DNA from 3 places in the Alloalcanivorax sp. C16-1 genome. Region 2 is predicted to be linked to each of the others. Evidence: predicted binding sites of a transcription regulator. Region 2 holds the regulator's gene; each other region holds the start of a gene.
The links. The regulator PhoB, encoded in region 2, activates phosphate uptake and scavenging genes when phosphate is short. The targets are predictions, from matches to a motif close to TGTCATANNNNTGTCANA.

Region 1 (3,275 bases), on a different contig from region 2:
GACTACCGGCTGGCGGTGCGCGGCCTGGAGCAGGTGTGGGCCAACATGACCGCCGAGCAGGTCTACCGCACCGACATCGGCGCCTTCCTGCGCAGCCTGCTGCGCTGGATGTTCAGTTCCGCCGCCGCCGGCCGGGGCACCACCCGCAGCGCGCTGCTGGACAATACGCCGCTGAAACGGCTGCTGCGTCTGGTGATCAACTTCCAGCGCATCGGCCAGAGCATCGACCAGGGCCACCTGCGCGCGCTGTCGATCACCGCCTCCAGCTACGCCTCCGGGGAATCGGTGGCGTTCTTTCAGGGCGCCGACGATTTACAGGAATGGAACCGGGCCCGGCGGCTGGGCCGGCGCTCCACCATCGGCGTGCAGCATCTGCTGGCGTCGGCGGCGATTCCGCTGCTGTTTCCGGCGGAAAAAGTGGACGGCCGCTACTACGGTGACGGGGCGGTGCGCCAGCTGGCGCCGGTGAGTCCGGCGCTGCACCTGGGCGCCGACCGGCTGCTGGTGATCGGGGTGTCCGGCAATCCCACCGCCGAGCACCAGCGGCAGTTGAGCGGCTACCCGTCCCTGGCCCAGGTGCTCGGCCATGTACTCGACAGCGTGTTCGTGGACACCCTGGAAGGGGATGTGGAGCGGCTGGAGCGCATCAATCGCACGGTGCAGGCGCTCAGCCCGCGGGCCCGCAATCAGCACGAAATCCAGCTGCGTCAGGTGGAGGTGCTGAAGATCTACCCGTCCCAGCCGCTGGACGAGATCGCCGCCGAGCACAACAAGGAACTGCCGCGCACCTTGCGGTTCTTCCTGCGCGGCGCCGGCGCCACCCGCTCACCGGGGGCCTCGGCGCTCAGCTATCTGCTGTTCGAGCCCGGCTTCACCGGGCGGCTGATGTCGCTGGGGTACCAGGACGCCAAGGCCCGGGAAGAAGAGATCCGGGCGTTTTTGAAGGATTAACGCCGCTTTTTCCGAAAGTGCGCCATGAAGCTGGTGGGGAAGTCGGTGATGATGCCGTCCACCCCCAGCTTCGCCAGCCGCTGGGCCTCGGCCAGATCGTTCACCGTCCAGGTGGAGACCTTCAGGCCGCGCCGTCGGGCGCGGCGCATCAGCCCCTCGTTGACCAGGGTGTGCTTGGGCATCAGCCAGGTGCAGCCGAGTGCCGCCGCCCGGCGGGTGGGCTGCTGGTAGCGGTACTCCGCCACATAGCCGCGCTCGATGCGCGGCGTCATGCCGCGCAGCATGCGCAGAAAGCCGGCATGGCTGGAGGTCACCACGACCCGCTCGTGCAGGCCCTGCTCGTCGATCAGCCCGACCAGCTGATGGGCCAGCCGATGCAGCAGGGGCGAGTCGGCGCCCTTGACCTCGAACTGGAACCGCATGGCCGGCCCGCACAGGGTCACCACCTCGCGAAGGGACGGGATGCACACCGGGCTGTGCCAGCCCGGTGTGTTCTGGCGCGCGTCCAGCACGCCCAACTGCGCCAGGGTGTAATGATGGGCCTTGCCGCGTTCGCCGGTGGTGCGGGTGACGTTACGGTCGTGCACCACGATCAGGTGGCCGTCCCGGGACAGGCGCACGTCCAGTTCCACTTCCGTGACGCCGGCATCCAGCGCCACCTGAAAGCCCGCCAGGGTATTTTCCGGGGCCTCGCCGCGGGCGCCGCGATGGCCGACGATGGTGGGGGTCGTCGTACTCATGGTTCTCGTATCGTTGCCGGCCGGACCGCCGGGTCGCCGCGCATTGTGCCGGGGTGGCCGGGATGGCATCAATAGGCAGGGCGCCATTGTCATGGAAGCGTCACCTGACGCCTGCTAGGGTTGGCGCTTCGCGATCGGACGGAGACCTGAATGGGGTCCCTGCTCAAGAGTTACGCGGTGCTGTTCCTGCGCTCCTGGAACCCGGATTACGACGGCACCGTGACCGGCGTATCGCCGCGCCGCTGGCTGGTGATGGCCGCCTTCTGGCCGCTGTTCCTGCTGCTGCAGTTGATCAACGGCGCCTTCCTGCTGCTCGATCACCTGCTGTTTCCAGACTTTCGCCGCGTGGCGGTGCGCGCGCCGGTGTTCGTGGTGGGCGTGCCGCGCAGCGGTACCACCTTCCTGCATCGCCTGCTGGCCGGCGACCGGGAACGGTTCACCACCACCGCCCTGTGGGAGCTGATCTTCGCCCCTTCGATCTGCCAGCGGCGCCTGTGGCGCGGCCTGGGGCGGCTGGACGGGCTGTGCGGCCGGCCCCTGGGGCGCCTGCTGCATGCCCTGGAGCGGCGCGCCCTGGGCGGGCTGGACGACGTGCACCAGACCGGCCTGCGCGACCCGGAGGAAGATTATCTGGCGCTGCTGCCGGTGCTGGGCTGCTTTCTGCTGGTGCTGGCGGTACCCGATCCGCGCCTGTGGCGGCTCACCTTTGCCGACCGGGACCTGCCGGAGACGGACAAACGCCGCCTGATGGCCGCCTACCGGCGCTTCGTGCAGCGCCATCTCTACGTGCACGGCGACCGTCTGACTTTCCTTTCCAAGAACCCCTCGTTCACGCCGCTGATGGCCACTTTGGCGGCGGAATTTCCCGACGCCCGCTTTATCGGCTGCCTGCGCAACCCCACCGAGGCGGTACCCTCGCAGATCAATTCCATCGTCATCGGCGCGCGGATTTTCGACGGCCGCGACACCGCCGACTACTGGCGCGAGGGCTTCCTCGGCATGCTTGATTACTACTACCGGCACCTGCTGGAGCAACTGGACCGGCTGCCGCCGTCCCGCCGCGCCCTGTCGCGGATGGAGCAGCTGGCGGCGCGGCCGCTGGCCACCGTGGAGGGTTTCTACGCGGACTTCGGGCTGACCCTGTCGCCGGCCTACCGGGCCTGGCTGAGCGTCCAGGACGAAAAGGCCCGTGGCTACCGCAGCGGCCACCACTATTCGCTGGAGAACCTCGGGGTGGCGCCGGAACGGCTGATCGACACCTTCGGCTGGGTCTATGAAAAATTCGCTTACCCTTTGCCCGCCACTGAACGCCGGTGAGGTTTCTCTTGTCACAAATCAGACATAAGTGGTACTCATACTGCCTGCTATGAATACAAACGAGCTGCGCGTACTTTTTGTCGTGGACGCCATGAAGGGCCGCAACGGGGTGGGCGCCTACTTTCAGGATCTGGTCGCCCATCTGGACGGCAAGGTGGCCCGGGCCGAGCTGGTGTGTCCCAGCCTGGAGGAGCCCCATCCCTGCCAGGGCGTGTCCATGCCGATCCCCGGGGACCCCACCCAGCGTCTGTTCTTTCCCAAGATGCG
Region 2 (3,275 bases):
CCGCGCCCGCCGCGATTGAGCGAACACCATGCCCGATACCGCCCTGCGCGCCGATACCCGCTGGCGCGCCCAGGAACGCCTTGTTCTGCCTCCCCTGATCCGTGATTGGCTGGCGGACCCCGGTTCGCTGACCGCCCGGCTGCGCCGCCACGGTCCATTCCGGGTAGCCCCGCGTGATGGCGCCATCGAACGCCCGACCCTGGAAGAGCAGGCCCAGCTGGGGCGCATCGGTCGCCAGTACGCCCTGATCCGCGAAGTGACTCTGTATGTCCACGAGCAGCCGGTGGTGGAAGCGCGCAGCGTGCTGCCGCTGGCCACCCTGGCCAACGCCAACCGCAGCCTGGGCCATATGGGCAGCCGTTCCCTGGGCAGCGAGCTGTACCGCCGGCCCCTGGCGCACCGCGATCAGGTGTGGGTGCGCTTCGGCCTCAGCCCCACTGGCCAGGGGCCCTGTTGGGGGCGACAATCCCGGTTCGTGAAGCGTGGCCGGCCGCTGCTGGTGGCCGAGCACTTTCTGCCCGCGCTGTGGGAACTGATAAGGGACTGACCTATGCTCGCCTTCGTGGAGCACCGCTGGCCCTCGCTGTGGCCCTGGATTCAGCTGATGCGGCTGGACCGGCCGATCGGCAGCATGCTGCTGATGTGGCCCACGCTGTGGGCCCTGTGGATCGCCGGCGACGGGACCCCCAGCCTCAAGCACATCGTGATTTTCGTGCTCGGTGTCTATGTGATGCGCGCCGCCGGCTGCGTGATCAACGATTTCGCCGACCGCGACTTCGACGGCCACGTGACGCGCACCCGGGAGCGGCCGCTGGCCACCGGCGCACTGAGCGTCAAACAGGCGCTGCTGCTGTTCTGCGGCCTGGGCCTGCTGGCCTTCGTGCTGGTGCTGTTCCTGAACCGCTTCACCCTGCTGCTGTCGTTCGGCGGCCTGGCCCTGGCCATGCTCTATCCCTTCACCAAGCGCTTCACCTATCTGCCACAACTGTTTTTGGGCGCCGCCTTCAGCTGGGCGATTCCCATGGCGTTCGCGGCGGAGACCGGCGCCGTGCCCGAGATCGCCTGGCTGCTGTTCGTCACCAACCTGCTGTGGACGGTGGGCTACGACACCGAGTACGCCATGTGCGACCGGGAGGACGACCTCAAGATCGGCGTGAAGAGCACCGCCATCCTGTTCGGCGACCTGGACCGGCTGATGGTGGGCGTGCTGCAGGCGCTGACCCTGGTGGCGCTGTGGCTGGTGGGCCAGCGGCTGGGGCTGAGCGGGCCCTGGTACCTGGGCCTGGCCGGCATGGCGGCCGGATTCGTGCACCAGCAGTGGCGCATCCGCTACCGCCAGCCGGGGCCGTGCTTTCAGGCGTTTCTCAGCAACCACTGGGCCGGCGCCAGTGTGTTCGCCGGCCTTTATTTTCATTACCTGATCAGCGCCTGAAAAGGTGCTAATTTGTCATCAGGATGTCATAAAAAGGCAATCTAATAGGGGCACTTCAACGGGAAAACCCAGAGAACGCCAATATGTCCCGCAACCGCATTCTGATCGTCGACGATGAACCCGCCATCCGCGAAATGGTGGCGGTGGCCCTGGAATTGGCCGATTTCGATGTGCTGGAGGCCGAGAACGCCCAGCGCGCCCATGAACGCATCGTCGATGAACGCCCCGACCTGGTCCTGCTGGACTGGATGCTGCCCTCGGTGAGCGGTATCGAGCTGGCGCGTCGCCTCAAGCGCGAGGACGCCACCGCCGAGGTGCCGATCATCATGCTCACGGCCAAGAGCGAGGAAGACAACAAGATCCAGGGCCTGGACGTGGGCGCCGACGATTACATCACCAAGCCGTTTTCCACCCGCGAGCTGATTTCGCGGATCAAGGCGGTGCTGCGCCGGTCCTCGGCGGCGGCGGCGGAGAAGGCCATCGATGTGGAGGGGCTGTGTCTGGATCCGGTGAGCCATCGCATCAGCGCCCATGGCGATCCGGTGGACATGGGCCCCACCGAGTACCGGCTGCTGGAGTTCTTCATGAGCCATCAGGAGCGCGCCTATTCCCGGACCCAGTTGCTGGATCAGGTGTGGGGGGCGAACGTGTACGTGGAGGATCGCACCATCGATGTGCATATCCGGCGGTTGCGCAAGGCGTTGGCGCCGCATGGGTTTGACGGGTTTATTCAGACGGTGCGGGGGACGGGTTATCGGTTCTCGGTGAAGACCAGCCAGGCTTCGTAACTCCAGATTGAGGGGCGCGGGAAGAGCAGGCCCGGTCCCGGACACGCCGCGAGTACATCCTTGTAGGCTCGAGCTGGCCATCCCTGGCCAGCTACGGTCCGGGACCGGGCCTGCTCTTCCCGCTTCGCGTTAACCGCCGTGACGCCTTGCTGGTTTGGGGTTAGTGTGCGGTTAGGTATTTTGAGACGTTTTTCATGAAGCATCCCTCCGGTATGCGGGCCAGTCTGGCCAAGGAAGTGAATCGGATTCTGATTCTGGTGGCGGCCGGGGTGGCGTTGTGTGTGTTGTGGCGCAGTGTGTGGCCGTTGGTGGCGGTGCTGGGGTTGTACATTGTGTGGAGCACGCGGCAGTTGTTCGCGTTGTACGTGTGGCTGGTGCGCGAGGAGCATACCGATCCGCCGGACAGCGTGGGGCTGTGGGGCGAGTTCTATACCCGGCTGGAGCATCTGTTCCGCCAGGAGCGGCGGGCGCAGGACAACCTGCAGGGCATCATCCAGCGGGCCCAGGCGTCGGTGAACGCCCTGGAGGACGTGGTGGTGATGATCGACCGCCATGGTCATCTGGAGTATTGGAACCACGCCGCCGAGCGGCATCTGGGGTTTCGGCCGGATAAGGATCTGGGCCAGCCGCTGACCAACCTGATGCGCCATCCGCGCTTTACCGATTACCTCAGCCAGGGGCGCTTCAACGAGCCGCTGGAAATTCCTTCCCCGGTCAACGACAGCCGCATTCTGCAGTTCCGGATCACCGAGTTCGGCGAGGGGGATCAGTTGATCCTGGCGCGGGATATGACCCGGCTTCATCACCTGGAAGAGATGCGCAAGGACTTCGTGGCCAACGTGAGCCACGAACTGAAAACGCCGCTGACCGTGCTCAAGGGGTATCTGGAGACGCTGCAGGATACGGTGCCGGAGGAGCAGACCCGGTTACGCCGGGCGCTGCAGCAGATGAGTACGCAAAGCCACCGCATGGAGGCGCTGGTCAACGATCTGCTGCTGCTGTCACGGTTGGAGAACACCAAGGCGGACAACACCGGTCAGGCGGTGGCGGTGCAC
Region 3 (3,275 bases), on a different contig from region 2:
AGTACATCTTCGCCCATTACGCGGTGCAGGCGCTGGGCGCCATGGTCACGCCGGTGAATCCGCAGTACAAGGCCGCCGAGGTGGCCTATCAGTTGAGCAATGCGGAGACCAAGGCGCTGGTGGTGGCGCGGGATCTTTATCCGATCGTCGCCGAGGTGCGCGATCAGGTGCCGACCCTGGCCACGGTGGTGAGCACCGCCTACGGCGATTATCTGCCGGAACGGCCCACCTTGACCGTGCCCAAGGAGTTGCTGGGTGAGCCGTCCTCGGCGCCGGCGGACACCGACGATCTGCGATCCATCCTCACGCACACCGCGCCGTTGCAGCGGTTTGAGCCGGTGGATCTGTGGCACGGCGTGGGGTTGATGACCTTTACCTCCGGCACCACCGGCCGGCCCAAGGGCGCCATGCTCAGTTACGGATCCAGCCTGTTCAAGATGGCGGTGTCGTTCCGCGCCAACCGCATGGCCGAGGACACCGTGAGCCTGGGCATCGCGCCGCTGTGCCATATCGCCGGCATGAACTTCGGCGTCTATCAGCCGGTGTACGCCCGCCAGACCCTGGTGATCCTGGCGCGCTTCGATCCGGCCACCACCGTCGACGCCATCGAGCGGTATCGGGTGCGCAACTGGTACAGCATCGCGCCGATGCTGCGCGCGATTCTGGATTTCCCCGGGGTGGAAAAGCGTGACCTGACCTCGCTGACCAACAACCCCTGCACCAGCTTCGGCATTCCTCTTACCGAGAAACTGGCCGGGGAGTGGAAGGCGCTGACCGGCTGCCAGACCCACGAGGCGGCCTACGGGCTCAGCGAGACCCATACGTCCGACACCTTCATGCCCAAGGACCGCATCAAGTGGGGCAGCTGCGGGGTGCCCATGGCGGAGAATGAGATCCGCATTCTCGATACCGCCACCGGCGCGGAGTGCGCGCCCAACCAGAGCGGCGAGATCGTGGTGCGCAACAAGGCGGTGTTCAAGGGCTACTGGAAGCGCGACGAGGCCACCGCCGAAACCCTGCGCGACGGCGCCGTGTACACCGGCGACGTGGGCTATTTCGATGAAGAGGGCTATCTGTTCTTCACCGGCCGCATCAAGGAGATGATCAAGTGCTCCGGCTACAGCGTGTTCCCGGAGGACGTGGAAGCGCTGATGCTCGATCACCCGGCGATTTCCCAGTCCGCCGCCATCGGTATCCCCGACGATCAGCGCGGCGAAACGGTGAAGCTGTTCGTGGTGCTGAAGCCGGAGTACCAGGGCAAGGTCAGCGAGAGCGAGCTGATCGACTGGGCCAAGGAACATATGGCGGCGTACAAGTACCCGCGCCAGGTGGCCTTTATCGATAAGCTGCCGGCGACGCCGGCGGGTAAGGTATTGCGCCGGTTGTTGAAGGACGACTGAAGGTCGACCGCGGCGTCATCCGTTTTTCTCCACAGGCGGGGACGGTGCCTGGCCGTTTTTCTCCGCCTCTTTCTTTTTCTTGCCTTTGTCGTAATGCCACTTGATGGCGAAGAACATGCCCGTGCCGAACACGAGGAGCTTGAACGTAAGCAGGACGATCGGAACCCAATCCATTATTTCGACTCGTTGTGAGATCTCGGCACAAGTCTAATCCGGGCAAACCGCCCTCGACATTGGACACAACGTCCCAGGGCGCCGGAGAGACCCGGCCCGGCCGTCAGTCTTGCGCTCTTCTTCAAAAAAACGTCATCCCCTTGTCATGGATCTGCGGCCCACTACCCGGGTATCCGTGAACGAATAATGACGAGGTGTTTGATGAAACCCTGGCTTGCCTTTGGCGCCGGCACCCTGCTGGCCACCACCTTGCTGACCGGCTGCGGCGGCGACAGCGACAACGATAACGACGTCGCCCCGCCGGCGGCGGACCCCACGCCCTCCAGCGTTAAGCTGAATTTCCTGGGCCGCCACAGCTCCGGCCAGTTCGACGAGTCGGCGGCGGAAATCCCCGCCTACCACGCCGGCTCCCAGCGCCTGTTCGTGGTCAACGCCAACAAGGGCGCTCTGGACATCCTGAGCCTGGCGGACCCGGCCAACCCGACCCTGGAAGACACCCTGCTCACCGACGACATTTCCGCCGGTTCGGAAGTGAACAGCGTGGCCGTGCAGGGCGACCTGGTGGCCATCGCCGTGCAGGCCGGCACCAAAACCGACACCGGCTTCCTGGCCCTGTACAACGCCAACACCCTGGAGCGGATCAGCTTCGTGCCGGTGGGCGCCCTGCCGGACATGGTGGCGTTCACCCCGGACGGCCACTATGTGCTCACCGCCAACGAAGGCGAGCCCAACGACGACTACAGCGTGGACCCGGAAGGCTCGATCAGCGTCATCGATATCCGCGACCCGGCCGATCCGCAGGAAGCCCGCGCCACCTTCACCGCCTTCAACGGCCAGCAGGCGGACCTGCAAGCCGCCGGTGTGCGCATCTATGGCCCCAACGCCAATGTGGCCCGGGACCTGGAGCCGGAGTACATCGCCATCGCCGACGACAGCACCACCGCCTGGGTGACCCTGCAGGAGAACAATGCCCTGGCCAGGTTGGACATCGCCAGCGCCACGGTCACCGATATCCTGCCGCTGGGCGAAAAAGATCTGAGCCTGGACGGCAACGGCATCGACGCCAGCGACGAAGACGGCGAGATCAATATCCGCACCTTCGACGGCGTGGTCGGTCTGTACCTGCCGGACGCCATCCACGCCTACAGCGCCGGTGGCGGCACCTGGCTGGTCACCGCCAACGAAGGCGACGCCCGCGCCTGGGGCGAGGACAACGACGCCTACTGGGGCACCGAGGGCAGCGGCTGCGCCGGCGATCCCAGCCAGGGCTTCGTGGAGGAATTCCGCGTCAAGCATCTGGTCCACGCCAGCGGCTTCGACCGCCGCTGCGGCGACGACCTGCCGCCTCAGCTGCGCGGGCTGGCCGCCGGCGCCCTGCTGAATCCGGCCACCTTCAGCTACTGCGGCGCCACCGCCGGCGATCCCGGCGACTGCCGCGAGGACGACGTGCTGGGCCGCCTGAACGTGACCTGGACCGAAGGCTACCGCACCGACGACAACGGCGACCCGGTGCTGTTCACCGCCGCCGGCGTCGAGGACAACGTCAACGGCGACCGGCTGATGTACGACAAGCTGTACGCCTACGGCGGCCGTTCCTTCTCGATCTGGAGCGAGGACGGTGAGCTGGTGTTCGACTCCGGCGACGCCATCGAGCAGTTCCTGGCCAGCGACGAGTGCAAGCTGGGCACCCAGCGCAGCATT

Region 1: a site for PhoB is predicted at 1,779-1,796, ahead of ACLD0W_RS09675 (glycerophosphodiester phosphodiesterase). Genes of this name have one in related genera too.
Region 3: a site for PhoB is predicted at 1,705-1,722, ahead of ACLD0W_RS15290 (choice-of-anchor I family protein). Genes of this name have one in related genera too.

What each region holds. Positions count from the first base shown of each region.
Region 1 covers NZ_JBKFTK010000002.1:536,433-539,707, forward strand. Annotated here, with positions in the region: gene ACLD0W_RS09670 (patatin-like phospholipase family protein) at 1-951, shown strand, start outside; gene ACLD0W_RS09675 (glycerophosphodiester phosphodiesterase) at 948-1,691, opposite strand; gene ACLD0W_RS09680 (sulfotransferase family protein) at 1,842-3,008, shown strand; gene ACLD0W_RS09685 (glycosyltransferase) at 3,058-3,275, shown strand, end outside.
Region 2 covers NZ_JBKFTK010000001.1:1,148,105-1,151,379, reverse strand. Annotated here, with positions in the region: gene ACLD0W_RS05465 (chorismate--pyruvate lyase family protein) at 29-547, shown strand; gene ubiA (4-hydroxybenzoate octaprenyltransferase) at 551-1,432, shown strand; gene phoB (phosphate regulon transcriptional regulator PhoB) at 1,516-2,220, shown strand; gene phoR (phosphate regulon sensor histidine kinase PhoR) at 2,433-3,275, shown strand, end outside.
Region 3 covers NZ_JBKFTK010000004.1:322,779-326,053, forward strand. Annotated here, with positions in the region: gene ACLD0W_RS15280 (AMP-binding protein) at 1-1,400, shown strand, start outside; gene ACLD0W_RS15285 (hypothetical protein) at 1,416-1,574, opposite strand; gene ACLD0W_RS15290 (choice-of-anchor I family protein) at 1,776-3,275, shown strand, end outside.